One region of the Rhizobium sp. LjRoot30 genome, then DNA from elsewhere that is predicted to be linked to it. Evidence: predicted binding sites of a transcription regulator. Region 1 holds the regulator's gene; each other region holds the start of a gene.

Region 1 (7,356 bases):
CCGGGCCGACGCCCCAGATGATGCCGTTTTCGGTCGGCTCCTTCGGCGAGAAGAAGAAGCTCTGCGTGATGTCTCCCAGCCCGGACTGTTCGCCGGACGGCCCGGCGATGTCGTCCTGCCAGATGATAGGCACGATCGTCCGCGAAATGAGGTTCCAGTCTTCGTTGATGGTAATGGGAATGACGGGCTGGATGTTCAGCGTGATCCGATCTCCGTCGGTTGGCCCATATCCGCCATCGTAGTTGAACTGGAACGGCACGCTGATCAGCGAAGCGACGGGATTGCTGAGCTTCTTGGCCAAATCGTTTTCAGCGTCCTGCGCCAATACCGCCCTCGTGACCGCCAGCATTGCGATAGCGGCCAGCCCGCCAGCTTTCAGACCCACCATCCGCGTTCTCCTCATTGCTTGCGTTGAAACAAAGTGATCGGAGGATGCGGATGTCTCGCTCTGTCAGGAAGTACGTTACAGTTAAAGTGCAGGCGATTACGTCCTTGTTGCGCGTCGTCTGCGACCCGAAAACTGAATGTCAACCTGCTGAAAACGCGGGATTTCGGGGCGAAATGGGCTTTTCGCGGACAACATGCCGAAACGCCCCGACGTTTACCGTTGCGTACTTCCTCCAGTGCTCCGGTCCGGACAAGCTTCCTCGAAGGCAATCGGAGGCAGGCATGACGCTCGCAGCAGAGATGGCAGGAAACATTACCCGCAGCGGCGAACTGATCTGGATACCGGGTCGGACCTTTGTCATGGGATCAGATCACCACTATCCGGAGGAAGCCCCCGCACACCCGGTTACGGTCGATGGCTTCTGGATGATGGAGGCGCCGGTCACCAACCGGCAATTCATGGCGTTCGTCGAAGCGACGGGGCACGTCACCGTTGCCGAGAAAGTTCCGGACGCAAAGAACTACCCCGGAGCTTTGCCGGAAATGCTGCGAGCCGGTTCACTTGTCTTCACGCCGCCGAAAACGATCAAAGGTCGGGATTTCTGGCAATGGTGGAGCTTCACCTTCCGGGCGAACTGGCGGCGCCCCCTCGGCGGCCAAAGCAACCTCCGCGGCAAACTCGACCATCCTGTCGTTCACGTTGCTTATACGGACGCCCAGGCCTATGCGCGGTGGGCAGGGTATGATCTGCCCACGGAAGCCGAGTTCGAGCTGGCTGCGCGCGGCGGATCGGACGATACCGAATTCGCCTGGGGAGATGAGCTGATACCGGGTGGCGTTCTCATGGCCAATACCTGGCAAGGAATGTTTCCGACCCACAGCACCAAACCGAAAGGCACGGAACGCACATCGGCGGTCAAGTCCTTCCCGGCCAACCCCTATGGTCTCTATGATATGATCGGAAATGTCTGGGAATGGACGACCGACTATTGGTCTGCCCGCCATCCCGAACCGGCCAAGTCTCCATGTTGCGTCCCGGTCAATCCACGGGGAGCAGGCGTCGAAACCAGTTTCGATCCCCAGCAACCGGCCATTCGTATTCCGCAACGCGTACTGAAGGGGGGATCACATCTGTGCGCCCCGAACTATTGCCAGCGCTACCGGCCGGCCGCACGCCATGCTGAAACGGAGGATACATCGACAAGTCATGTCGGTTTCCGTTGCGTGAAGCGGATGTAGAAACGGCCGTTTGCTCGATACGAGCCTGTCGAAACCGAATGTCTGTGACCCTTACAAACCATCCCGAGAACGATCTGCCATGGCCAACCAAATGTACGGAAGCGTCAGAGATATCCTTCGCTTTGAGGGAAGTGACACGCCTGCCTATTGGCGGCGTTTCTCCATCCTCCTGACACTTGCGGTCGTCATCGCGACGATGGGGCTCCTGCGCAATTCCGGCGCCGTGATCATCGCAGCCATGCTGGTGGCCCCGCTGATGACCCCGATCCTCGGAATAGCATCCTCGATCGTGATGGGATGGGTCGGACGCGCCAGCAAACTGCTTTTGACCGTCTGGCTGGCAGCAGGCTTGAGCGTGCTCCTTGCCTGGCTGCTCGTCTGGCTGACCGATGTGCCGAGGGGAATAGTAATTCCCAGCGAGGTCATCAGCCGAACAGACCCCGGGGCCGAGGATCTCGTCATCGCGCTTGCCGCGGGTATCGCCGGCGCTTACGTCCAGATCCGCAAATCCGAGGCGAGCCTTATACCGGGTGCGGCTATCGGAGTCTCGCTTGTTCCGCCCTTGGCCGCGGCAGGCATATTGCTCTATTTCGGCCAGCTCTCGCGCTGCTACGAGGCGCTGCTGCTTTTCGCCACGAATTTCGGTGCGATCATTCTGTCCGCCTGTATCGTCTATCTGGTCCTCGGTCCGCGTGATCTGCTGTTCAGGGCAGGCACGCGACGCATCAAATTTACGCTGGGTTTTGTCACGATCGCAGCCTTCCTCGCCATCGTCTTCTCGCAACTCTTCACTGCGACCTATTTCCGCTTCATGGAAGCCGGCGTCCAGGCGAAGCTTTCGCGCAGGATCGTCGAGTGGGCGACACCCACCCCCATCGAAATTCTGCGCATCGACATAGACGCGCATAAAAAGGTCGCGGAAGTCTGGGTCGTGGTCGATCTTCCTTCCGACGCACAATACAAGGTCGCCTCCATTTCGGACCTGCTTCCGCCGGCGCTGAAAGAGGTGCCGTTTCGAGATGCCGCGCGCGACGTACTCGGCCCCGAATACAAGGTGATCGTCCGCTACCAGACACGTCTGGCGTGGCTGGTGAACCTTGATAACGAGACGATCGAGCCGGCACCATCTACCCTGCCCGAGGGGGACTGACAGGCTCCGCCTCCCTTATTATCCATCAAAATTGGGGACTTGCAGAACACATGCCGAACAGATAGTGTCTGTTCTGGATTTGTTTCGCGATTCTGGGGATGGAAACGATGCTGACACGCAAGCAACAGGAACTTCTGCTTTTCATCCATGAGCGCATGAAGGAATCGGGTGTGCCGCCCTCTTTCGACGAGATGAAGGATGCCCTTGAACTGGCATCGAAATCAGGCATCCACCGCCTGATCACCGCCCTGGAAGAGCGCGGCTTCATCCGCCGCCTGCCCAACCGGGCGCGGGCGCTTGAGGTCATCAAATTGCCGGAGGCCTATTCCCCTGCCCCGCAGCCGCGGCGCGGCTTTTCGCCAAGCGTCATCGAAGGCAGTCTCGGCAAGCCGCAGCCTGTCGCCGCAGTCCCCTCCAAGCCTGTCAAATCGGCGGCAGACAGCAATCCTCATTCCGTTTCCGTGCCGGTGATGGGACGCATCGCCGCCGGCGTGCCGATTTCCGCGATCCAGAACAACACGCACGAAATCGTCGTTCCGGCGGAAATGATCAGTTCCGGCCAGCATTATGCCCTTGAGGTCAAGGGCGACTCGATGATCGAGGCCGGCATTCTCGACGGCGACACCGTCATCATCCGCAACGTCAACAGCGCGACGCCCGGCGATATCGTCGTGGCCCTGGTGGATGACGAAGAGGCGACGCTAAAGCGTTTTCGCCGCAAGGGCGCCTCCATTGCGCTCGAAGCGGCCAACCCGGCTTATGAAACCCGTATCTTCTCGTCCGATCGCGTCAAGGTACAGGGAAAGCTGGTCGGTCTCATCCGCCGCTATCACTGAACGATCAATGCGGCAATCGAGGCAGGCAAAGCCGCATTGAATTCACCGCTGCGCCAATCGTAACTGCGGTGACGCATCCAGGGGCGTTCGGCGTTCTCAAAGGCCGGGGCCAGGCGGGGTTGCTCGGCGGGGTTCTCAGGCAGGCTGATTTCCAGTGCGCCGGTGCGTCTCAACGTGGTCGACGTGATCAGCAATGCCCCGGAGCGGCAGGCTTCGAAACGGAGCCGTGCCGAGACGATGACAAGCGTTGCCGCATCACATGCGGCGCCGGCATATGCAGGATCATCGACCAGGGCAATCCTGCGTTCGCCGAGACGCAGGACACACCACAGTTTTGCTGCACAGGCAAAACGTCCCTCCTCGCTTTCCGCCAGCGCCTTGTGCATGGCGGTTCGTGCCTGCTTCACTTCCTCGGCTGTCAGGCGTTTTCTCTTTCCATCCTTCTCCATCGGTTTTGCGGTGTTTTCGAGCTGCTGCGGATCCCTTGGCTCGCCGATCGCGAGAGCGCGTTGCCATTGCGCAAAGATAAAATCGGGTGGGCGATCGCGATTGACGCTCCACGTCCCGTCAAGACGGGCGGAGGCAAGGCGTCCATCCTCTGCGACGATGAGATCGGCCGTACCGCGGCCATCGGCCATGAAAGCTGCAAGCGCGCCCGCCAGGATCAGGAGGCCGCCGAGATGGCGAAGCCGCGTCTGCAGCAACGTCATGACCAGAAAGCCGGCGACCGACAAGGGAAAGAATACGGGATGCAGGCGGCCGAACGCCACTTCGCCACCCCAGCCCGAAACCATCCGGGCTATTGCGATCACCAATTCCAGCCCTGCTCCCATGATCTGCAGGGGAAAGGCATCGAGGCCGAAGGGCATCAGCAACATGCCGATCAGGCCGGCCGGCATGACAACGAAGGAAATGATCGGCATGGCCGCAAGATTGGCGACCAGCCCATAGGTTGCGAGCTTGTGAAAATGCTCGATGGAAAAGATCGCCGTCGCCAGGCCACCGATCAGCGAGGTAAAGAAAACTCCGCCGAAAAAGCGAAACACCCATACCGCCGCTCGTAGGCCGGGGATTGCGGAGGCATGTTCGGTCGCCGGCCGCTCCTTCCACAAAGCATACCCCGCCACCAGAGCCAGCGTTGCTGCAAAAGACATCTGGAAACTTGCGCCCATCACTTCCGAGGGCGACATGGCGATAATGACGATGGCCGACAGCGCGACATTGCGCAGGCTGATCGAAGGGCGATCGAAGAACACCGCAATCAGCATGATCGCCATCATCAGGAAGGCCCGCTCGGCCGAAACGGCAAAACCGGAAATGAGGTAATAGGCGAACGCCGTTACCAACGCACCGAATGCGGCAATCTTCTTCACCGGATACGCCTGGGCGAACCCGGTGAAAACGCTGAGCCCGGCCCGAACACCGACAAAAAAGATACCGGCAGCAAGCGCCATGTTCAGCCCCGAAATGGCAATGATATGCGCCAGACCCGACAGCCGCAGCGCCTCGGTCGTTTCCTTCGATATTGCCCGTCGCTCGTCGGTGACGATGGCGGCAGCGAAAGCGCCTGCGTCTCCGGGAACGACGCTGCGGATCCGGTCGCCGATTGCGCTTCTGGCAGCGTAAAGCGTCAGTTCCAGGCGTTGCAGGACGCTGCCATTGCCGCCTTCGGCAACCGCTTCGGCCTCAGGCGCGCCATAAAAATAGCCGACGGCGCCGATGCCGTCGTAATAGGCGGCAAAGGCAAAATCGTTGAGACCGGGAAGTGCCGGTCCCGATGGCGGCGAGATGCGCGCCCGGCCGCGGATGCCGGCGCCGATTGCGATCGGCTCATGCCCGCTGCGGGCAAGCAGCGACACCCGATCCGGCGGGCGCTTGAGCGTCGGCTCCACTGTTGCCGTCAGCCGCACGATGTAGCGCCAGTGCCCCTCGCCGCTCGCCTCGCGCCGCTCGACGACGCCGCTGATCATGGTCGTCACCGGACTATCGAGCACGATCGTCGCACGCCGCCACGTCTCCCATTGCGCCAGCAGCATGCCGGCAAGCAGCAAGGCGATCGCGGCTGTGCCGTAATGCGCCATGCCTTGGGAAAAACGCCAACGCCAGGCCAAGCCGGCAAAAATGGCAAAACCGGTGCCGATCGCCTGAACCGGTGGATCGACGGGCAGCACGAACCAGATGACGGCCCCCACTCCCAGGCAGACGGCAGCAAGGAGGAATGCCCGGCCATGCCGCTCTTCCTCCTCCAGCATGGCGTAGCATCGGCTGCGCCAGCGCGACATGACGAAAAAAGAGGCAGGCAAGGTCCGGCGCGGCTTTGACGGTAGACGTTCCTTCCGATTTTCCCGGAAAACCGCCGGAAAATCAGCGGATTCCACCACCGGCCCACGAAGCCGCTCCTGCCTTAGAGAATCACCGTCTTCATATTCGGCGCGTGGCATTGAACTGCCAGAACTGGTGTTTCGGTGGCGGGCATCATGCAACCGAAGATAGGTTTTTGCAACCCAGATAATAAGCTTAACGTATTAATTTATCGCGTTGCGAGCAGACCGCGCCAGCGCCTTCGGCGGGCTGAAAAAAAGTCGATGCTGCAACGCCCAAAAGTTGATCATGCGGCGCACAAATTGCCTATCGGATAGCTTGGCATTAACTTCCGTATCATATAGCTACAGTGATGGACGTTAAAACATGTGACGCTTTTGAGGCGCCACACCGCCAGTTCGGAGGACCAGCATGACGGATAAAAACGCTGCATTGACGCTCGGGGAAAAATCGGTGGAACTACCGGTCAAGACCGGAACCATCGGGCCAAGCGTTCTCGACATCGGTGCGCTTTACAAGAACACCGGCTCGTTCACCTACGACCCAGGCTTCACCTCGACCGCGTCCTGTGAATCGAAGATCACCTACATCGACGGCGACGAAGGCATCCTGCTGCACCGCGGCTACCCCATCGAACAGCTTGCAGAACATGGCGACTTCCTGGAAGCCTGCTATCTGCTGCTTTACGGTGATTTGCCGACCGCAGCCCAGAAGAAGGACTTCGATCATCGCGTCACGCACCACACCATGGTGCACGAGCAGATGTCGCGCTTCTTCACCGGTTTCCGCCGCGACGCGCACCCGATGGCCGTGATGTGCGGCTGCGTCGGCGCTCTCTCCGCCTTCTATCACGACTCCACCGACATCACCGATCCGCACCAGCGCATGGTTGCTTCGCTGCGCATGATCGCCAAGATGCCGACGCTCGCCGCGATGGCCTACAAGTACCATATCGGTCAGCCCTTCGTTTACCCGAAGAACGACCTCGACTACGCGTCGAACTTCCTGCGCATGTGCTTTGCCGTGCCGTGTGAAGACTATGTGGTGAACCCGGTTCTGGCACGCGCCATGGACCGCATCTTCATCCTGCATGCCGACCACGAGCAGAACGCCTCGACCTCGACCGTTCGCCTTGCCGGCTCCTCCGGCGCCAATCCCTTCGCCTGCATCGCTGCCGGTATCGCCTGCCTCTGGGGCCCGGCGCATGGCGGCGCCAACGAAGCGGCGCTGAACATGCTGACCGAAATCGGCACCGTCGACCGTATTCCGGAATACATCGCCCGCGCCAAGGACAAGAACGACCCGTTCCGCCTGATGGGCTTTGGTCACCGCGTCTACAAGAACTACGACCCGCGTGCCAAGATCATGCAGAAGACGACGCATGAAGTGCTGGGCGAACTCGGCATCAAGGACGATCCGCTG
Region 2 (7,356 bases), on a different contig from region 1:
TTTCTCAGGCCGCCTTCGAGGTTGGGGCATTGTGTTGACCCGCATGGGAAACCTTCAGAACCGCTTTTCAATCGAAGCAGAGGGTAGATGGGAGGCTTCTGCCAACACCTTATCTTTGAAGGAGACGTACTTCTTTGATGATGGTCATCAGGACCATCTGACGTGGACCATCATCAAACGGAGCCCAAGTGAATACGACGGGCGGGAGACGCTTATCGAAGGCACTGCCAAAGGCGAGCAAACAGGAAACGCTTTTCATTGGACCTATCATCGCGAAGTTCCGGCCTCGGACGGCTCGAAAGCGCGGTTTGGATTCGATGACTGGTTTTTTCTGCATGACAAGAATCGCATGACTGCAAATGCATCCTTGACCAAGTTCGGCATACAGGTTGCAACCTTGAACGCCTTTTATGAGCGAGAACAGGCGGTGTGAATTCTATAAGATCGCAAATGCGACCGCTTTTTCAACGGCGTCGAGTGCGCCGGACCTCGCAGTTGACTAAGTTGTTGACTACATCGCCCGCGCTACCCTGCCGGTCCTAGCTTAATGCCCGCCGCCACTGACCGGGAGTGGTTCCTATTTTCGCTCTAAATATCCGGGTGAGATGTGCCTGGTCACAGAAGCCGCATAAAAACGCCACTTCAGCAATGGTGAGCTTTGTTGTTCGCAGAAGCTCCTTAGCCTTCTCCACCCTCCTGAGGATCACCCACTTATAGGGTGGGTGGCCGACAGACAGTCTGAACGCTCGCGTAAAATGTCCCTGAGATAGACCACAGGCTTCAGCGACGGAAGAGAGAGACACGTCTGTCGCCAGGTTTGCCTCAAGTAGTTCGAGCGCGCGTCTCTTCTGCCATGCAGCAAGGTGACCGTAAACTGGCGGTTGAGTGCTCTGGCTTCCATAGGTCGTGCAGAGATGAAAGGTAAGGACTGCGGCAACGTGATCCTGGAAAAGGCGACTTGCGCTAGCTGGATTATGGACCGCTGGAAGACAGACGCGTATCAAGCCCCGTACGATATCGTCCTCGACATCCCGTCCTGGGACTGCATGAAGCGTGTCGATCCGTCTACCGCCCAGGTCTTCTTCGAAGGCAGTCAGCGCTGAGCGAGGAATATGGAAGCCCAGTCCGTCAAATGATGACTTCATGTCTGCGAGCCACATCCTCCGGTAGTCGTATATCGTGAAGTTGCCGCTTCTAGAAATTTTGCTGTCTACCTTCTTGCCGTCGACCCAAAGGTCGCCCTCATAATCTCGAAGGTTGAATGCCAAAAAGAACGCGTCCTCATGAACGGGTGGATCGATGATCCCATGTCCAGAACGAATGCAAGAGAGCCTAGCCATTGTCACCTCGGATTTCCCGAAGACCGGCGCTATGACAATGTCCGCCTGCCTGGCCCGGAAAAAATCCATCTCTTGATTGCTGGTTATAGGGTGTCGCATGAGGTCCGAATGTCGAGTTGCGCAAGTCTGCCGTTTTCGGAGAACATAGCCACACTGACAATTGGCTGATAGTCTAAGGCTCAAGGCACACCGGGGGCTTCCACTGCCAATTCGCTAGCGAACTCGCTTTTCTTCGAAAGAAACGATTCTGTCAGTCATGGATCGATTTCCTTTGTGTGCGACAGTCCTAAATTAGCAAGGCAGGGGAAGGTGGCTTTGCATTTGTCCTTTCCGCCTTCAGACAGCATTTGGTCGCAACCAACTGCCAAGCGTCGACGAAGCTGCATAAACGTGGCCGCTGCTCCAAACTGTCGCACAAGAGCTTTGCGATCAAACTCGTTGCTTTTCTTGCAGGGGACGCACTCAATTGTGATGACCGCCGCGCGGAAATCTCTCAGTGTTAGAAGGCCGTTGGGATTTTTCTCATCGATGACATTTTGTTGGCTGTGGATGAAGATCGATTAGACCCTTGAATCTGCACGAATTTCTCAACCCACCTCCTTGTGGAGTGACAAGTCCGATCCGCAGCCCTTAACCAAACCTCCATTGACTCGCGTATGGATTGGGAACAAAAAGGGAACATATCTTCTTTTCATCACATAACAAACCGAATTCGGTCCTGATCAACATGACGCTTGCCAAAACAGTCATCTCAGAACTGCGTGAGCGTATCCAACACCTTGAAGGCGCGAACGGAAAGTCGCGGATCGTGCTTCCGTTCGGAGCGAAATTGATCGATAACCGGTTGCCAGGTGGTGGTTTGGCTCATGGAGCAATCCATGAGTTTGCTGGGGGCGGCGCTGGAACCGTCGATGGCGCAGCCGCAGCTCTGTTTGTTGCTGGCATAGCGGCTCGCACCAAAGGCAAAGTCGTCTGGTGTCTGGCTAGACCCGACCTCTTTGCACCTGCTTTAGCACAGGTTGGGCTTCATCCAGATCGCGTCATTTATGTTGAAGCGATCCGCGAGGAATATGTGCTTGAGAGCGCCGAAGAAGCGCTTCGCTTTGGCGGAATAGCAGCAGTGGTTGCAGAAGTCGTCCGATTGCCGATGACAGCATCGAGAAGGTTGCAGCTCGCGGCAGAGGGGTCCGGTACTATGGGCCTCATCATCCGCCGGTGGCGACGCCAATCCGAAGCCAACGACTTTGGCCACCCGACGGCAGCGACTACGCGATGGCGTATCTCCGTTTTGCCAGCCGAGCCCTTGCAAGTGCCAGGTGTAGGGAGAGCGCGGTGGTTGGCGGAATTGATAAGGGTCAAGGCCGGAGAAAGTGCGGATTTCATTGTAGGTGCCTGTGATGCCGAGGGTCGTATCTGTTTATTTTCCGACGCTCACGACGGACCGGATCAGGCGCGCCGATCCCTCAATACCCGCTGACACTCCTATTGGCGTTATTTCACGCAGTGGATCGAAACGCTGGCTGTCTGCCATCGACACTCCTGCCGCAAAGCATGGCCTCAAGATTGGAATGCCCGCCTCGAAAGCACAGGCGCTCGTTCAAGGGCTTGCAATGATTGACGCAGACCCAGTGGCAGACGGTCTTGCCCTGGAGCGCCTGACCCTATGGGCGCTTAGTCAATACTCACCCGTGGTGGCGATGGATAACCCCGACGGCATCGTCATGGATACGGAGGGTGCGGATCACCTTCAGGGGGGAGAGGAACTGATGCTCAGTGGGCTGGTCAATCGGTTTCATGCGCGTGGATTAGCTGCCAAAGCAGCAGTTTCCAGCACTTGGGGGGCTTCTCATGCTCTTGCGCGAAGTTTGACCACTCGCACCACAGTAATTTTGAACGGCGGCGTCGAAGCTTCGATAGCGCGTTTGCCAATCGCACTTTTGAGAGTTGATTCCGAAACAATTCAAGGGTTGCGCACACTTGGCTTTCGCAGTGTTGGTGATCTGATCAAGACACCACGCGCACCTCTGACGCTGCGTTTTGGCCCTGAACTGGGTCGCCGTCTAGATCAAATGCTAGGCGTTGTGGCTGAGCCGATTCAGCCAATTCGGCCTGAGAACATTATAGAGATTCATCGAACATTTGCGGAGCCGATTGGGGCAACTGAGACAATTGCAAAATACATATCGCAACTCGTTCAAAAGCTGTGTCGGCAGTTGCAGCGGACAGGCATGGGGGTAAGGCGTGCCGACCTCCTGGTCCACCGAGTAGACAACACGTTTCAAGCCCTTCGAGCTGGGACCGCGAAACCCGTTCGTGATGTCGCGTGGTTGACCAAGCTATTCAAAGACCGGATCGAAAAAATCGATCCAGGATTCGGCATAGAGAAACTCAGTCTCGCTGCAACTCTGGTGGAACCGCTCGACGAAAAACAGATCATATCTGATCTAGTCGATCAACAGATGCCGGATGTCGGACCCTTCGTCGATATTCTTGGCAATCGCGGGGTTTACCATCTCTATCGCATGACACCGGTTGCGAGCGATGTCCCGGAGCGATCAGTGCGCAGAATATTGCCTCTTGCTGAAGAAACCGGATTGACATGGCCGCTGATCTGGCCGCGCCCTATAAGGTTGCTGGCTCAACCCGAGGGCATAGATGTCATCGCTTTGATGCCGGATCACCCTCCTGTTTCTTTCACTTGGAGGGGAAAGCGCCGGAAAGTAAAGCAGGCTGACGGACCAGAGCGCATTTTCGGGGAATGGTGGCAGCGAACCTCGGAATGGGCAGCCGTGCGCGACTATTTTACGGTCGTCGATGAAGCCGGTGAACGCTATTGGATTTACCGCTCAGGTGATGGTGTCAATCTGGAGACAGGAACACATCGCTGGTTTCTGCACGGGACTTTCACATGAGATACGCGGAACTCCAAGTGACCACGCATTTCTCATTTCTTCGAGGAGCGTCATCTGCTGACGAGCTGTTTGCAACCGCCAAAGCGCTCGGTATCAAGGCGATTGGCATTGTTGACCGCAATTCCCTCGCGGGCGTCGTTCGCGCTCTTGAGGCATCACGGTCGACTGGGTTGCGAGTGGTGGTTGGGTGTCGTCTTGATCTGCAGGACGGCATGTCGATCTTGGTATATCCAACCGACAAGATAGCCTATTCCATGCTCACAAGGTTGCTGACTCTTGGCAAGTCACGTGGAGGTAAGGGACGGTGCATTCTCACCCTCGACGATGTCGCACTTTACGCTGAGGGCTTGATCGCCATCCTCATACCGGACCTACCCGATGAGACGTTGGCTATTCAGCTTCGAAAAATGGCGGTGGTGTTCGGCAACCGCGCTTATGTTTCGCTCTGTCTGCGTCGTCGCCCCAACGACCAAATACGACTACATGAGATTTCCAATCTTGCCGCTCGACATTCTGTAAAAACGGTCGTCACGAATGACGTTCTGTTTCACGAACCATCACGTCGGCAGTTGCAGGACGTTGTTACGTGCATTCGCAGCAGAACCACCATCGATAACGTCGGTTTCGAACGCGAGCGGCATGCAGATAGATACTTGAAGCCGCCAGAGGAAATGGCGCGACTATTTCCGCGCTATCCTGAGGCGCTTGCACGAACAATGGAAATTGTAGAGCGCTGCACCTTCTCTTTGGAAGAATTGAGCTACCAGTATCCGGAAGAAGCCCTGATTGAAGGAATGACCGCACAGCAGTCACTCGAACATTACACCTGGGAAGGAGTGGGAACCCGATATCCCGAAGGCCTCCCAGAACACGTGGAACAAACCATCCGCCGTGAGTTGGCTCTTATTGCGAGCATGCGATACGCGCCATATTTCCTCACGGTGTTCTCCATTGTTCGCTATGCGCGTTCGCGGGGAATTTTATGTCAAGGACGGGGCTCGGCGGCCAACAGCGCCGTGTGTTATATTCTCGGCATCACCAGTATCGATCCCTCAACCAACGATCTCCTCTTTGAACGGTTTATCAGCCAAGAGCGAGATGAGCCGCCCGATATCGATGTCGATTTTGAACACTCTCGGCGCGAAGAGGTCATCCAATGGATTTACAAAACCTACGGCATCCACAAGGCGGCTCTATGCGCAACTGTAACTCGATATCGCGCCAAGGGTGCGATAAGGGATGTTGGTAAGGCACTTGGCCTGCCGGAAGACCTGATTTCCGCTCTATCGAAAGGAGTATGGTCATGGTCTGAGACGGTGGGTGAGCGGCAGGTTCGTGAGTTGAATCTCAACCCGGACGACCGCCGACTAGCGCTCACGCTTCAGTTGGCTCAGCAACTGATGGGAGCGCCTAGGCACCTTGGTCAGCATCCAGGCGGCTTTGTTTTGACGCATGATAGGCTCGACGATCTCGTACCTATTGAGCCAGCCGCGATGGATGATCGGCAGATCATCGAATGGGACAAGGATGATGTCGAGGCGCTGAAATTTATGAAGGTCGACGTTCTTGCGCTTGGAATGCTCACCTGTATGGCCAAAAGCTTCGATCTTCTAAAGCAACATAAGGAGTTGCCGCTCGATCTCGCGACGATACCCGGAGAGGACCCTTCCACTTATGCGATGATCAGACGTGCCGACACACTCGGCACCTTCCAGATCGAGAGCCGCGCGCAGATGTCGATGCTGCCGCGCATGAAGCCGCGCACATTCTATGACTTGGTTATCCAGGTTGCCATTGTGCGACCGGGGCCGATCCAAGGCGACATGGTTCATCCCTATCTTCGCCGCCGCGAAGGCAAAGAGAAAGTCGAGTATCCTACTCCCGAGTTGGAGGCGGTACTACACAAGACGCTAGGCGTGCCTCTTTTCCAGGAGAGTGCAATGAAGGTCGCTATGGTATGCGCGGGCTTCACCGGTGGCGAGGCAGACCAGCTGCGCAAATCCATGGCGACCTTCAAGTTCACGGGCGGAGTATCCCGTTTCAAGGACAAGCTTGTTTCAGGCATGGTTCGCAACGGTTATGCCGTTGATTTCGCCGAGCGGACATTTTCTCAGCTTGAAGGTTTCGGCAGCTACGGGTTTCCTGAAAGCCATGCAGCCTCTTTCGCGCTTATTGCCTACGCATCGAGCTGGATGAAGTGTCATCATCCTGACGTCTTTTGTGCAGCGCTTTTGAATTCGCAGCCAATGGGGTTTTATGCTCCTGCCCAAATCGTACGCGACGCCCGTGATCACGGCGTTGATGTTCTTCCTGTGTGCGTGAACCGGTCGCGTTGGGATTGCACGCTGGAAGCTGTCGAAGGCACAGACCGATATGCAGTTCGCCTTGGCATGCGTTTGGTTCGGGGTTTGGCCACAGCCGATGTCGCCAGGATAACAGCGGCGAGAGCGGATCAGCGTTTTTCAGACGTCGACGACATGTGGCGACGGTCTGGAGTACCGGCCGCATCGCTGGTTGAATTGGCGGAAGCCGACGCGTTCTTGCCATCCATTGGTCTGCAGCGTCGAGATGCCCTCTGGGCGATAAAAGCCTTGCGTGATGAACCTTTACCGCTCTTCGCCGCTGCAGCCGAACGGGAGGCGAAAACAATTGTCGAGCAACAGGAGCCGGAAGTTCAGCTTCGGCAAATGACCGCTGGGCACAATGTCGTCGAAGACTACGGGCATGTTGGTCTGACCCTCCGCGAGCATCCGGTGAGTTTCCTGCGAAGTGAGCTGAATCAAAGACGGATCGTCACATGTGCAGATGCTATTTCAGAAAGAGACGGGCGCTGGGTCATGGCCGCAGGTCTCGTCCTGGTTCGGCAACGACCAGGTTCAGCCAAAGGCGTCATGTTCATCACGATGGAGGATGAGACGGGCATCGCCAACGTTGTCGTCTGGCCGAAACTTTTCGAGAGATCGCGTCGAATTGTCCTGAGCGCATCAATGTTGGCCATCAATGGGCGTATCCAGCGTGAGGGTGACGTTGTGCACCTGGTTGCTCAGCAACTGTTCGACCTCTCGCAGGACCTTTCGAGCTTGGCGGATCGCGATAGCGGATTT
Region 3 (7,356 bases), on a different contig from region 1:
GACGACATGGCGGCAATCATGATGACCGCCTTTCGTCACGATGTGAATCGCGACCAGGAAATGCCCGAGGAAGCGTTCCTCAAGCATGCTCGCGCCATCTGCGACCGGACAGGCGCAGCGCTGATCCTCGACGACGTCCGCGCCGGTTTCCGTCTGGACGTACGTGGTAGCTGGGCACGCTACGGCGTCAAGCCGGATCTCGGCGCCTATTCGAAATCCATCGCCAACGGCTGGCCGCTCGCCGCCGTGGCGGGAAGCCGAAGCATGCTGGAAGGCGCTTCCAAGATCTTCGTCACCGGCTCCTTCTGGTACGGATCCGCTGCGATGGCCGCCGCGTTGAAAACCATCGAAATTCTCAAAGGAACGGATGCGCTTGCCCATACCGAAGCTATGGGTCAGCGGTTCCGCGACGGCCTGGCGGAAATCGCCACGCGCCACGGATTCGCACTGAGCCAGACCGGTCCCGTACAGATGCCGATGGTCCGCTTCGTCGGCGATCAGGATCTCACGATCGCCAACACGTTCTGCGCGGCCGCCCTGCGCCACGGCATCTATCTGCATCCGCGGCACAACATGTTCCTCTGCGCCGCCCATCAGCCTGCGGATATCGATCGCGCCCTCGAAGCGGCGGATGCCGCCATGAAGGATACGACGAGAACGCTGCGATAGTGCAACAAGACGGACGAGATGGCGGGCGGAACATCTATGACGCTCGCCGCTCGCGGTCTTGCCGCAGCAATCTGGGGGTTCCGAAACGAAGACCATGCCCATGCACGCAAGTGACAAAGCCCCCCCCGATCCCCATCGCACCTTTTCGATCGCGCTCGTTTCCGTCGAGCCCGCGGTGCATGCCGCATTGCTCTCCATCGAGCCTTTCCGCGCCGCGAACAGGCTGAGCCAGTCGCCACTGTTCCAGATAGACTTCCTGTCGGCCAGGGATGACGAGCGCCCGCCGATGGACATCACCCTGCCCGCCACCGCGTCGCTGGATGACGACAAGGCCTATGATCTGGTGCTGCTGCATTCCTCCTACGAATTTGGCGGCGACAGGAAAAGCGCGCTCTTCCGCTGGCTGCGGCGACAGGCAGCGTCGCGGGCACAGATCTGCGCGCTGGATGCCGCGCCGCTGCTGCTTGCGGAAGCGGGTCTCCTCAAGGGCTATCGCGCCACCAGCCACTGGAGCACGATCGCGTCCTTTAGGGAGCTACACCCGGAGACGGATGTCGTCGAACAGCTGTTCGTCGTCGATCGCGACCGCTCGACATGCGCCGGGCAGCTGGCCAGCCTCGACCTGTCGCTGTTTATGCTCGAACGTTTTTGCGGAGCCGCCTTGAAGACACTCGTCGCCAATGAGATCGTCTATCCCGTCGCAAGGGCCGATCACAGTTTGCAGCGAGAGATCGTCAACAGCACGACGTGGCAGGCGAACCCCTTCCTTGCCCGCGCGCAACGGCTGATGCAGGAGACCATAGAAGAGCCGTTGTCGATCGAGGAACTGGCGGGACGTTGCGGCATTTCTGCCCGCGAGCTGCAATATCTCTTCCGCAAATACCTGAAGGCCAGCCCGAAGAGCTATTACCTGACGTTCCGGCTGCAACGGGCCAAGGAGCTTCTTCTCTACAGTCCGATGAGCGTCGGCGAAACGGGATTGGCGTGCGGCTTCTCCTCGCCCGGAACCTACTTCAGGGCCTTTCGCGCCCGGTACAAGACAAGTCCGACCAGCTACAGGAGAGCCTTCCGCGAGAATGGCCCGCGTCCGGACGGGCGGCGGCTCTACTGAGGCTCACAGCACAGGCAGGGTCACCCGTTGGTCTCCGCGCTGCCGATGCGAACGGGAAACACCCTGAGCTGGTTCATGAAGTGATCGGGGATCCATTCTCCCGGCGCCTCGGCAATTCGAAGCTCTTTGCCAAGTGCGGCAAACTCCTCGAGCATCACCCTCGTCAACATCACGCCCGCGTAGCGGCCGGGACAGATGTGGGTCCCCAAACCAAACGTGGTCAAGCCTGCCTGAGGTCGGCTCATGTCGAAACGTTCGGGGTCCGGAAAAACCGACGGATCATGGTTGCCTGCCGCCCACATCATGGTGATTTTGGTCCCGGCAGGCAGGATCAAGCCATCGACGTGAAAATCCCGCAGGACGTAGCGGCTGAGGGTCAGCACAGGGGGTTCGAGCCGAAGCGCTTCTGCGATGGCGCGTGGCAGGGTCTGCGGTGCCGCGCGTACGGTCGCCAGAGCCTCCGGGTTCTCGAGCAGGGCATGAAACGTGTTGGCTGCCGCGAGCGCGGCCGTGTGAAAACCATCGACGAGATTGCCGGCGAGAACCGCCCCGACCGACTTCGGAACGAGCCCCACCTCGTGGGGATCGTCGGGAAAGTCGAACTCCTTCAATCGTGCGGCGATGTCGAGCATGGCGGGATCGCCGTTCTCCAGCCCGCGGGCCGCCGCCAGGTCGAGCAGCCGGGCATATTCCGCGAAGGCCCGGTCGAGAACCCTCAGATCGTCTTGGCTGCGATTGGCATGAAAGAGCCGCGTCATCTCCTGAGCGCATCGGCCGATCACCACGGCCTCCTCGTCGGTCAGATGCAGCAACCGGCTCCAGAAGCCGACGACCACGGCCTCCGCAACCGTCTCGACCAGGTCGACGGTTTCGCCGTCCTTAATTCGGCCGATGACCTGGCGCGCGACCGTGCGTGCCAACTCTTCCATCTGGCTGACCTGCTTGGGACCGAGCCAGTTCAACAGCATTCGGCGAGCCGGGCCATGCAGGGGCGGGTTGAACGTGAAGACCTGGGCGCCGATCACCTCGCCGATTTCCCAACCGGGAGACCGTTCGGAGACCGCGCCCTCCTTGAAGCGGTTCGGATACATTTTTCCGATCGGCAGATTGCCGATTTCGGGCGCGGTGCCGAACAGCATCAGGTCCGCATGGCGAAAGACAACGAGTTGGCCCTCCGGCGTACGAAGGAAACGAGGCTCTTTCGTGCGGAAAACGCGCCGGCAAAAGGCACGAAAATTGTCTCTACCGCCGGAAAAGCCAAAGTCGGAGGTGGTGGGAAGTGACCGGATATCGAGTTGTGTCGGCATTACTTTGCCCCTTTGCTGGATGAACCGGACTATTCTTCCGGAGCCACTTTGACCTTGAGGGTGCCGATGCCCGCGGTGGGAACCACCTGGCAAGCAAGGCGTGAAATTGGGCTCTGATGGAGCAAGGTATCGAGCATCTCGGTTTCCTCGATCCGGGGCTTGGGCAGCAGGCTGGCCGGCTCTATGTAGACGTGACAGGTCGCACAGGCGCAGTTCCCACCGCAGATCGCCGATATTTCATCGACGCCCGCTTCGCGGAGTATCGCCAACAGCGAAGCCCCGATCTGACCATCGCTCTCCCTGGTGCGGCCGTTACGTCCGGTGACGTGGAGCCTGAATGTATTCGTCATCGGCGCACCTTCCTGGCATCTGCCATCGGCATCAACTTATTGAGGGGAAAAGCCGATCCTGTTCGATGTCGGCGGGGAAATGATCCGACCCGACGACCATAACCTCCGCCGCCACAGCCAAACTCGCATAATCCGCTAAGCTCAGTGCAAGAAGCGTCAAAGCGTGATCCGAACTCTTCGAGAATGACGGATTTCAGGGTCGAAACGAGATTGGACTGCGCCGCGAAACCATGTATGTTCTTCTTTTGTTTCAGAAGAGCCATCGCCACGCGCTATGAACACCATCATCCAGATGCCTGTCCGGAAGATCATCCACGTGGACATGGATGCCTTCTATGCGTCGGTCGAGCAGCGCGACAACCCGGAACTCCGCGGCAAGCCGCTCGCGGTTGGTGGGTCCGCGGCCCGCGGCGTTGTGGCAGCGGCTAGTTACGAAGCCCGAAAGTTCGGCGTCCACTCCGCCATGCCCTCGGTGACCGCCGCGCGAAAATGCCCGGAGCTGATCTTCGTTCCACCGCGCTTCGATGTCTACAAGGCCGTGTCACAGCAGATCCGGGAGATTTTCGCGGAGTATACGCCACTCATCGAGCCGCTGTCGCTGGACGAGGCCTATCTCGATGTCACCGAAAATCTGAAAGGCATGGAGATTGCAACCGAGATCGCCCTGGAAATCCGGGCGAAGATCAAGCAGGTCACCGGGCTGAACGCCTCGGCGGGAATTTCCTATAACAAGTTTCTCGCCAAGATGGCGAGCGACCTGAACAAACCCAATGGGCAGGCCGTGATCACGCCGAAAAACGGACCGGCATTCGTGGAAACATTGCCCGTCAAGAAATTCCATGGTGTCGGCCCGGCCACGGCCGACTACATGAAGCGTCATGGGATCGAGACTGGCGCAGACCTCAAAGCGAAGTCGCTGCAATTCCTGGCCGAACATTTTGGAAAATCCGGCCCCTATTTCTACGGCATCGCGCGGGGCATCGATGAACGCCAGGTAAGGCCCGATCGGATCCGCAAATCCGTCGGCGCCGAAGATACGTTCGTGCAAGACATCGACAGTTTCGACCTGGCGAAAGCGGAGTTAAAACCTCTCGCCGACAAAGTCTGGCGGTATTGCACGGCGCAAGGTATCAGCGGCAGGACGGTGACCGTGAAGATCAAGTATTCTGATTTCACGCAGGCGACCCGAAGCCGGACCAGCAGCCAGCCGATCTCCGCTGTGCCAGATATCGTGGAAGCCGCCGAAACCCTGCTCTCGACGGTTTATCCTTTCAAGCTTCCCGTTCGTCTCCTCGGCGTCACCCTGTCGTCGCTCACGAACGACAGGGTGACCGGCGATGAGGAACAACCGCAGCTCGGTTTCGATTTATGATCGACAGCCTGTTCAAGAGAAGAGAAAGCCGTGTCGACATCCCGCGTTCGCGTCATTGATCTGGAGACAGCCGGCAACGGAGCGAATGACGTCTGCGAGATCGGCTGGCAGGATGTGGTTGTCGACGCGGACGGCCGCTGGACCGTCAATGACGAGCGCGGCGCCCTGATGGTCAATCCGGGGCGGCCGATCTCGCCGGAGACGATGGCCGTCCATCATATTCTCGATGAACAGGTCGCAAACGCCCCCTATTGGAAAGAGGTCGCACCAGCTGTGTTGCGTCCATCCGGCAAGATCGATGCTCTGGCCGCGCATCGTGCCGCTTTCGAACAGCGATATTGCACGCCGCGGCTGACGGGTGGGCTGCGCTGGATCTGTACCTGGAAATGCGCGCTGCGGATCTGGCCCGAATTGCCACGATTTTCCAATCAGATGCTGCGCTACCAGCGCATGCCGCAAGGCTTGGTCCATGAGATCGGACTGCCGGCGCATCGGGCGATGCCGGACGCCTATGTCACGGCTCATCATCTGCGAGACCTGTTGAACGCAGCATCGCTCGAACAGCTTCTGGCCTGGAGCGCCGAGCCTGGCCTTCTGCCCCGCGTGCCGGCCGGGCCGGAGCGCGGCAAGAGTTGGGAGCGTATCAGCACGGAAACGCTCACCGGGTTTCTCAACGAGCGAGATGCCGATGTCCGCTTCAGTGCCCAGACAGAGCTCGCAAGACGGGGTGAACTTGAGCCGCCCGCGCTTGTCGAGCCTGTGCAACGAACCCTGATCTGATCGACGATCCTTACCCCACGACATCCAAGCACAGGAACTGGCCAAGCTGATCTTCGGCGCGGACCAGCCGTCAACTCTTGCCGCGTCAGGTCGCATTCAAACGACCGATGCGGATGGCGCAGAAGAACTGGACCGGATAATCGCCACCAGCCGCCGTCCATATTCAAGCCTGTCGTTTTGATGGCGATGGGGGCAACGAGATGAGAAAAGGTTCAGGGCCAGTTTGGTTGTCAGCCCTTGCGATAAACGGTCGGATCCGGAATCGGCACGGCTGCCATCAGCGCCTTGGTGTAATCCTCGCGCGGGTTTTCGAATATCTCGCGGCGTGTGCCGCTCTCGACGATCTTGCCGCCACGCATCACCGCCACCTTGTGCGACATGCGTTCGATGACAGCCATGTCATGCGAGATGAAGAGATAGGCGAGCCCCATCGTCTCCTGCAGTTCCAGCATCAGGTCGAGCACGCGGGCGCGGACGGACACATCGAGTGCGGCGACGCTCTCGTCGGCGACGATCAGTTTCGGCTCGAGCGCCAGGGCGCGGGCAATGCAGATGCGCTGGCGCTGGCCACCGGAGAATTCGTGCGGATAACGCGTCGCCGCATCCGCCGTCAGCCCGACGCGGCGGAGCAATTCGGCGACGCGGTCCTGCCGTTCGGAAGCATTGCCGATGCCGTGGATGACCAGCGGCTCCGCCACCGCCTTGCCCACCGACATGCGCGGATCGAGCGACGCATAGGGGTCCTGGAAGATCATCTGTGCCGAGCGCCGGAACGGGCGCATGTCATGCTGCGATAACCCGGCAATGTCGCGGCCGTCGATCTGCACCGAGCCTGAAAACGGAATCAGTCCCAGCACCGCCTTGCCGGTGGTCGACTTGCCCGAGCCGCTTTCGCCGACAAGGCCCATCGTCTCGCCGGGCATGATGTCGAAAGAAATGCGGTCAACCGTCGCCGCCGGCGCCTTGCGCTTGAAGATAAGGCCCGACGCGCTGCCATAGGTAACGCTGAGACCGGTGACATTGAGCACGGGTGCGGCGCCGCGCGGGGCCGGTTCGATTGTGCTCTTCGATACCCGGGGCGGGCCATCGGTTCCGGCCAGCGCGCCGAGCCGCGGCACGGCGGCCAGCAATTGCCGCGTATAGAACTCGCGCGGATGGCCGAAGACCTCAATCGACGGCCCCTGCTCGACGATCCGGCCCTGTTGCATGATCACGACGCGGTCGGCCATCTCGGCGACCACGCCCATGTCGTGCGTGATCATGATGATCGAGGTGCCGAACTCCGCCTTCAGCTTGCGCATCAGCGTCAGGATCTGCGCCTGCACGGTCACATCAAGCGCCGTGGTCGGCTCGTCGGCGATCAGCACCTTGGGGCGGCAGGACAACGCCATGGCAATCATCACCCGCTGGCGCATGCCGCCGGAAAGTTCGTGCGGAAACTGCTTGAGGCGCCGGGCGGGATCGCTGATCTGTACCGCTTCCAGCATCTCCAGCGCGATCGCCTCGGCATTGGCGGCACCTTGATGCTCGCGGATCGCCTCGACCAGCTGCGCGCCGATGCTCATCACCGGGTTGAGCGAGGTCATCGGCTCCTGGAAGATCATCGCGATCTCGCCGCCGCGGACATGGCGCATCTGGCTGTTGGAGAGCGTCGTCAGCTCCCGTTCACCGAGCTTGATAGTGCCCGACGTCACTTTCAGCGAGGCCTTGGGCAGCAGGCCCATGATCGACAGCGAGGTCACGGACTTGCCCGAGCCGCTTTCGCCG
Region 4 (7,356 bases), on a different contig from region 1:
TCGTCGAAAAACCGGAGATGTCGAAGACCTCCCGTACGGAAGGTCGCAGGCCCGACAAGGCAAGGTCGCGATTGGCGGTCCGCAGCTGTTTCGCCGTTGTCAGCAGGGAACGCAGGCCGGCGCTGGCGACAAAATCGACATCGGACATGTCGATGACAATGGCGCCCGCAGATCCGTTCATGACCTCTGCCATCTGGCCGTCGAAGCTTTTGGTGCTCAACGTATCGAGCCGGCCGCTGAGGCGGACGAGCAGATGATCGGGATGCTGTTCCTGACTGACGTTCATTCCTGCACTTTGAACAAGACCTGCAGGCGACGCCTCAGGCGAGATGGACACCCATTACCAATCGGTTATAGCCGTCAATTTGGCAATATGAAAATTCGTCGAGAAGCTGGCGCATCAAGCGGATGCCGTGACCGCCCAGGGATGCGGTTTCAACCGAGGTGGCCAGCGGCGCAAGATCCGAAGACGACGGATCGAAGGCGACACCGTTGTCGCTGATCGTCAGCCACACCTTGCCTGCGGAGCGTTCATAGGCAACACGAATGAAAGGTTTGACCGATCGGTCGGCGGGAAAACCGTGATTGATGATGTTTGCAAGAGCCTCCTCGAGGCCGAGCTGCAGCTTGAAGAGCGGCCTTTCGGCCCAGCCGTCCCGGATTGCCAGATCTTCGATCCATGTCGAGGCGCGGCCGAGTTCCTCGATATCGACGGCAAGCCAGAGCTCGTCGTCCTTGCCCCTGGGAACACCAACCTCTTTTTCCGTCACCGGCAATTCCTCGACACCACTGGAAAATTTTGGAAAGAAGGACTTCACCCCACCGCCGGCTAGATCGATCACGCCATCATCCATCATAGGTCAGAATCTCCGTCGCGACACCGTGTACATCGGCCATACTTTGCCGGGGTCAAGGTTTGGGCGGCACGATATCGCCCAAGCTTGAACGGTTTACGGCAGGATCGCTGCTGACGACCTTCAGATGAAAACGCCGTAAATGCAGCATTAACAGGCGCCGCGGCGGGACGGCCTCAGCGGGAAAGCGGCGGCAGGCGACGCTTGACCGGCGAGGATTTGACGAGGGACGTATTGGTCTGCGCCCGTTCGGCGATCTTGTCGAGGACGCGGTCAAGTTCGCCGATGGAGCGCACCACCAGCCGCGCGATAAAACAATCGTCACCGGTGACCTTGTCGCATTCGATCACCTCTGGCGTTTCCTGGATCATCCGCTCGACACTGTGGAGATGGCCCGGCATCGGCCGCACCCGCACGATCGCCTGCAGCGGATAACCGATCGCCACCGGATCGACGGCGATGGTAAAACCTTCGACGACGCCACGCTCCTCCAGTCGCCGCAGACGCTCCGCAGCACTCGGCGACGACAGGCCGACAGCCTGCGCCAGTTCCTTCAGCGACATGCGGGCATTGTCCGAAAGCACGCCGAGAATGCGGCAGTCGATGCTATCGAGGGAGACATCTTCGTTAGGCATTTTTATAAATCTACCTTCGATGATTAGGTTTTTTTCCGAATTACCCACATTCAGAATAAGGAAAAACCGCATTCGCTGCAATATCCTTATCTCATCCGAAAAGGAGCGGTTGGGATGAGCAACGAAACACGGCGCGGCGTCCTGGAAATGAGTGCGGCGATGACAATCTCCGGCACGATCGGCTGGTTCGTCGTCACGTCGGGCGTACCGGTCATCGACGTGGTGTTCTGGCGATGCGCCATCGGAGCGCTCTGCCTGCTCATCGTCTGTGCCGTGCTCGGTTATCTGCGACCCGGCATCATCACCGGGCGGCAATTCGCGATTGCCGTGGCCGGCGGCGTGGCGATCGTTGCCAACTGGCTGCTGCTGTTCGCCGCCTATCCGCATGCCTCGATTGCTGTCGCCACTACCGTCTACAACACCCAGCCTTTCATGCTGCTGGGCCTCGGCACGCTTTTCTTCGGTGAAAAAATCACCCTGGCGCGGCTCGGCTGGCTGCTGCTGGCGTTTTTCGGCATGATCGCCATCGTCCAGGGCAAGGCGCAGGCGCCGGGCGAACAGGGATCCTATCTCACAGGCATCCTGCTGGCGCTGGGCGCCGCCCTCTTCTATGCGCTGGCCGTCATCGCCGCCAAATGGCTGAAAGGTGTTCCGCCGCACCTCATCGCCCTTATCCATGTGACGACAGGCACCGCGATGCTCGCCCCCTTTCTCGGTTTCGACGTCATGCCCTCAAGCAGCGATGTCTGGCCGCTTCTGATCACGCTCGGGATCGTCCACACCGGCCTGATGTATGTGTTGCTCTACGGCGCCATCCAGCGGCTTCCGACACACCTGACCGGTGCCCTCTCCTTCATCTATCCCATCGCCTCGATCCTCGTCGACCGCATCGCCTTCGGCCATCAGTTGCACCCCATGCAGATCGCCGGCGCCGCCGTCATCCTGTTTGCCGCCGCCGGCATCAATCTCGGCTGGACGGTTTTTCGAGGCGGCTCCGCCGTCGCCGGAACCACGGCGGGAAGCGCAAAAAAGTAACGGCCGTGTCCTAGCGCCATGTCTTGCTTGCCGGGCGGATTTCTGCAATGCGAAAGCCTCATTTCCGGAGACACGACATGACCTTCACCGCCCTGTTCGCCTATTGCGTCGCGCTGTTTATCGCCGCCGTCATTCCCGGCCCCGGCATCACCGCGCTTGTTGCGCGGGCGCTGGGTTCGGGTTTCAGGGAAACCTTGTTCATGGGCCTCGGCATCATCCTCGGCGACATGGTGTACCTGACGGCCGTCATTCTCGGCCTTGCCTTCGTCGCCCAGACCTTCACCGAGGCCTTCATCGTCATCAAGCTCGCCGGTGCGCTTTATCTCGTCTACATCGCTTGGAAACTCTGGACCGCCGGACTGCTGCCGCAGGATATTGCCGCAAAACGCTCCAGCAATCCGGCGCTGGCCTTTCTCTCCGGCCTGCTGATCACGCTCGGCAATCCGAAAAGCATGCTGTTCTACGTCGCCCTTGCGCCGACGCTGATCGATATCCGCAGCATCGGCCTGCAGGAATATGCCGTCCTCCTGACCGCCACCTTCTTTGTCCTGCTGGTCGTGCTGCTTCCCTACATGGCGCTTGCCTCTCGTGCCCGTGCGCTGCTCAAGCGGCCGCGCGGCCTTCAGGTGCTCAACCGCATGGCCGCCGCGATCCTTGCAGGCACGGCAACCTTCATCGCCGCCCGCGCTGCCTGAGACCGAAAAACCGGAAGACACGATGCGGGCCGGAGTCCGGCGCTGTCTCCCGATCGTTTTCCTTGCATTGTCGGGCGCTTGCGACAGCAAACCTCTGGCGGAACGGCGGAATTGATCCTACCTTGCCGCCAACCACGACGAACAGGGAGAAAACGATGTCTGAACCTCGCAAGCCCGGCCGCGGCCGGGTCTACGCCTCGATCACCGAAACCATTGGCGATACGCCGATCGTCCGGCTGGACAAGTTTGCCAAGGAGAAAGGCATCAAGGCCAATCTTCTCGCCAAGCTGGAATTCTTCAACCCGATCGCTTCGGTGAAGGACCGTATCGGCGTGGCGATGATCGAATCGCTGGAGGCCCAGGGCAAGATCACCCCCGGCAAGACGACGCTGATCGAGCCGACCTCGGGCAATACCGGCATCGCACTCGCTTTCGCCGCCGCCGCCAAGGGTTACCGGCTGATCCTCACCATGCCGGAAACCATGTCGGTCGAGCGCCGCAAGATGCTCGCCCTGCTCGGCGCCGAACTGGTGCTGACCGAGGGACCGAAGGGCATGAAGGGGGCGATCGCCAAGGCGGAGGAACTGGCCGCCGCCGATCCGGACGCACTCATCCCGCAACAATTCGAAAACCCGGCCAACCCGGAAATCCACCGCAAGACCACGGCAGAGGAAATCTGGAACGACACCCAGGGTTCGGTCGACTTCCTCGTCTCTGGCATCGGCACGGGCGGCACGATCACCGGCGCCGGGCAGGTGCTGAAGACAAAGAAGCCTTCTGTACAGGTCGTTGCCGTCGAGCCGGCCGACAGCCCGGTTCTCTCCGGCGGCAATCCCGGTCCACACAAGATCCAGGGCATCGGCGCCGGTTTTGCCCCAAAAGTCCTCGATACGACGATCTATGACGAGATCGTCAAGGTGAGCAACGACGAAGCCTTCGAAAATGCCCGGCTCGTCGCGCGGCTCGAAGGCGTGCCGGTCGGCATTTCTTCCGGCGCAGCGCTGGCAGCGGCGACCGTCATCGGCCAGCGCGAAGAAAATGCCGGCAAGACCATCGTCGTCATCATCCCCTCCTTCGCCGAGCGTTATCTTTCGACCGCGCTGTTCGAAGGCCTGGTCGGCTGATCCAGAATATCTTCCGGCGGTGTGGCGCTTCCGCGCCCTTCCGCCGGCAAGATGATGCCCCGCTTACGCTTACGCTTACGCTTACGCTGCCGCCGACAGCCGTTCGCCGGCGATGCGGTAAGAAATGGCTTCGGCCAGGTGGATGCGGCCGATGACCTCCTTGCCATCGAGATCGGCCAGCGTGCGCGCCACCTTCAGCACCCGATGATAACCACGGGCAGAAAATTTCAGCTTCTCCGCCGCGTCGCGCAGCAGCTGCAGCCCGGCCGCATCCGGCTCGGCCAGAACCTCGATCAGTGCTGTGGAGCAGCGGGCATTGGTGGAAATGGCAGCCACGCCGGCCGCCAGGAAACGTTCCCGCTGCATCTCCCGGGCGCGGGCGACGCGGGCGGCCACCGTGCTGCTCCTCTCCGCCGCCATCGGCCGGAGAAGGTCGGTCGCGGCCACCGCCGGCACATCGATGCGGATATCGATACGATCCATCAGCGGCCCGGAAATCCGCGCCTGGTAATCGCTCATGCAGCGCGGGCCGCGAGCGCAGGTGTGGCCGGGTTCGCCGGCCATGCCGCAGCGGCAGGGGTTCATTGCCGCCACCAGCTGGAAACCCGCCGGATAAGAAACCCTGTGGTTGGCACGGGCGATAAAACATTCGGCGGTTTCGAGCGGCTGGCGCAGCGCGTCCAGCACCTGCGGTGAAAACTCCGGAAACTCGTCGAGAAACAGCACGCCGTGATGGGCAAGCGAGGCCTCGCCCGGCCTGGCGCGTAAGCCGCCGCCGATCAGTGCCGCCATGGTGGCCGAATGGTGCGGCGCGCGATAAGGCCGCCGGTCGGAAAGTTTTCCACCCGGCAACTGGCCGGCGATCGAATGGATCATCGACACTTCGAGAAGTTCCGGCGCTGACAGCGGCGGCAGGATCGACGGCAGGCGTGCCGCCAGCATCGACTTGCCGGAGCCGGGCGGCCCGACCATCAACAGGTTATGCCCACCGGCTGCCGCCACCTCCAGCGCCCGTTTGGCGCTTTCCTGGCCCTTGATATCGGCAAGATCGGGCAGGTTGGTGGCATTGGCGCGAACCGCCGGTTCCGGCCGCGACAGCACCTGCGTACCGCGAAAATGGTTGGCAAGCGCGATCAGGCTGCGTGGCGCCAGAAGCTCGACGCCCTCGCCGGCCCAGGCCGCCTCAGCCCCGCTTTCGCTGGGGCAGATCAAGCCCTTGCCGACCGCGTTCGCTGCGATGGCAGCCGGCAAGGCACCGGCAACGGGCGCCAGCGTGCCGTCGAGATTGAGTTCGCCGATGACGACGTAACCCTGCAGCGCATCGCCGGGAATAGCGCCCAGCGCCGCCATCAGCCCGAGTGCGATCGGCAGGTCGAAATGCGACCCCTCCTTGGGAAGGTCGGCAGGCGCCAGGTTGACGGTAACCCGCTTGGGCGGCAAGGCAAGGCCGGAGGCGTGCAGCGCCGCCTGGACCCGCTCGCGGCTTTCCGCCACCGCCTTGTCCGGCAGGCCGACGATCTGCATGCCGATCTTGCCGGGCGCCAGCATGACCTGCACATCGACGGGCACGCCTTCGATACCGTGGAATGCAACCGTACTGACGCGTGCCACCATGTCTCCGCCCCTTTTGCAACTAAAAGACCCGGTTTTACAGCTTTAGCGGGCCTGTCGATACAATCTGGCATGGAAAATGGAATAAAACAAGAACATCAGAAGAACAATTTCCCGCACCTCGCGCATTGGAGTTGCGCGAGGTTGTATGAGCGGAACAAAGGAGCTGAAACGGCCGCGACTACGCCCGTTTGCTCTCGATGGCATCCCAGAGCAGGCTGGCGATATCGGCGCCACCGAACTTCTTGACCTCACGGATGCCGGTGGGCGAGGTGACGTTGATTTCGGTCATGTAGTCGCCGATGACATCGATGCCGACCAGCAGGAAACCGCGGGCTTTCAACGCCGGGCCGATGCGCTCGCAGATCTCCAGTTCGCGCGCCGTCAGTTCCGTCGCCTCGGCCCGGCCACCGACATGCATGTTGGACCGGCTGTCATGCTCGGCAGGAACACGGTTGATGGCGCCGACGGGCTTGCCATCCACCAGGATGATGCGCTTGTCGCCCTTGCGCACCGCCGGCAGGTACTGCTGGGCGATGAAGGGTTCGCGGAACATCTGGCCGAACATTTCCAGCAGCGAGGAAAAATTGCGGTCGTCGCGCGAGGAATGGAAGACGCCGGCGCCGCCGTTGCCGTAGAGCGGCTTGATGATGATGTCGCCCATCTCGGCGCGGAAGCGGGCGATCTCGCCGACATCACGGGTGATCAGCGTCTGCGGCATCAGGTCGGCAAATTCGGTGACGAAGATCTTTTCCGGCGAATTGCGCACCCAGGCCGGATCGTTGACCACCAGCGTCTTGGGATGGATGCGCTCCAGGAGATGTGTGGAGGTGATATAGGCCATGTCGAAGGGCGGGTCCTGGCGCAGCAGCACCACGTCCATGGTCGCAAGATCGACGCGTTCGGCCGGGCCGAGTTCGAAATGGTCGCCCTTGACGTCGCGCAGCACCATCGGCTCGACGCTGGCATAAACCTTGCCGTCGCGCAGGCTGAGGCGATCGGGGGTATAATGGAACAGCTTGTAGCCGCGCGCCTGCGCCTCGAGGCTCATGGCAAAGGTGGAATCGCCGGCAATGCTGATGCCGGATACATGGTCCATCTGGACCGCTACATTCTTGATCGTCGCCATGGGCTGCTCCCGTTCGATGCCGGCTTTATCTAGGATAGGCAGGGCATGAACGCAACGGGCGACGCATGCAGCACGTACAATCTTCCCGCAGGCTGGTTAGAATATTTCCGCTTTTCTCCGAACCGCGAAAAATCTCCAACCTTTTGTTTTTGCGCAATTCCGGCCGCAGAACCGCTGCGCACTTTTGCTGGAATTCCTTTAGCCGGCGAAACCCCTCGGCGGCTTGGAACGCAGGAAATTGGCGAGGCGATATGCCATCGCGACCGGCACCGG

Evidence for each region. The regulator LexA, encoded in region 1, represses DNA repair genes until DNA is damaged. The targets are predictions, from matches to a motif close to TGTTCNNNNTGTGTTCNG.
Region 2: ACSQ3I_RS27800 (ImuA family protein) is a predicted target of LexA. The motif match lies at 2,004-2,021, and genes of this name have one in related genera.
Region 3: dinB (DNA polymerase IV) is a predicted target of LexA. The motif match lies at 3,673-3,690, and genes of this name have one in related genera.
Region 4: ACSQ3I_RS00805 (YifB family Mg chelatase-like AAA ATPase) is a predicted target of LexA. The motif match lies at 6,035-6,052, and genes of this name have one in related genera.

What each region holds. Positions count from the first base shown of each region.
Region 1 is NZ_CAXUSG020000005.1:278,298-285,653, reverse strand. It holds gene ACSQ3I_RS13220 (transporter) at 1-349, opposite strand, end outside; gene ACSQ3I_RS13215 (formylglycine-generating enzyme family protein) at 670-1,626, shown strand; gene ACSQ3I_RS13210 (DUF389 domain-containing protein) at 1,637-2,776, shown strand; gene lexA (transcriptional repressor LexA) at 2,884-3,612, shown strand; gene ACSQ3I_RS13200 (ComEC/Rec2 family competence protein) at 3,606-5,915, opposite strand; gene gltA (citrate synthase) at 6,346-7,356, shown strand, end outside.
Region 2 is NZ_CAXUSG020000034.1:881-8,236, forward strand. It holds gene ACSQ3I_RS27790 (DUF3833 family protein) at 1-433, shown strand, start outside; gene ACSQ3I_RS27795 (helix-turn-helix domain-containing protein) at 540-1,409, opposite strand; gene ACSQ3I_RS27800 (ImuA family protein) at 2,068-2,817, shown strand; gene ACSQ3I_RS27805 (Y-family DNA polymerase) at 2,738-4,252, shown strand; gene ACSQ3I_RS27810 (error-prone DNA polymerase) at 4,249-7,356, shown strand, end outside.
Region 3 is NZ_CAXUSG020000002.1:666,732-674,087, forward strand. It holds gene ACSQ3I_RS07060 (aminotransferase class III-fold pyridoxal phosphate-dependent enzyme) at 1-669, shown strand, start outside; gene ACSQ3I_RS07065 (GlxA family transcriptional regulator) at 770-1,780, shown strand; gene ACSQ3I_RS07070 (cytochrome P450) at 1,801-3,087, opposite strand; gene ACSQ3I_RS07075 (2Fe-2S iron-sulfur cluster-binding protein) at 3,117-3,437, opposite strand; gene dinB (DNA polymerase IV) at 3,712-4,809, shown strand; gene ACSQ3I_RS07085 (exonuclease domain-containing protein) at 4,840-5,589, shown strand; gene ACSQ3I_RS07090 (sterol carrier protein domain-containing protein) at 5,612-5,770, shown strand; gene ACSQ3I_RS07095 (ABC transporter ATP-binding protein) at 5,820-7,356, opposite strand, start outside.
Region 4 is NZ_CAXUSG020000001.1:158,169-165,524, reverse strand. It holds gene ACSQ3I_RS00835 (STAS domain-containing protein) at 1-286, opposite strand, end outside; gene ACSQ3I_RS00830 (ATP-binding protein) at 321-857, opposite strand; gene ACSQ3I_RS00825 (Lrp/AsnC family transcriptional regulator) at 1,031-1,489, opposite strand; gene ACSQ3I_RS00820 (DMT family transporter) at 1,604-2,524, shown strand; gene ACSQ3I_RS00815 (LysE family translocator) at 2,602-3,219, shown strand; gene cysK (cysteine synthase A) at 3,375-4,343, shown strand; gene ACSQ3I_RS00805 (YifB family Mg chelatase-like AAA ATPase) at 4,425-5,957, opposite strand; gene gshB (glutathione synthase) at 6,136-7,083, opposite strand; gene ACSQ3I_RS00795 (cupin domain-containing protein) at 7,282-7,356, opposite strand, start outside.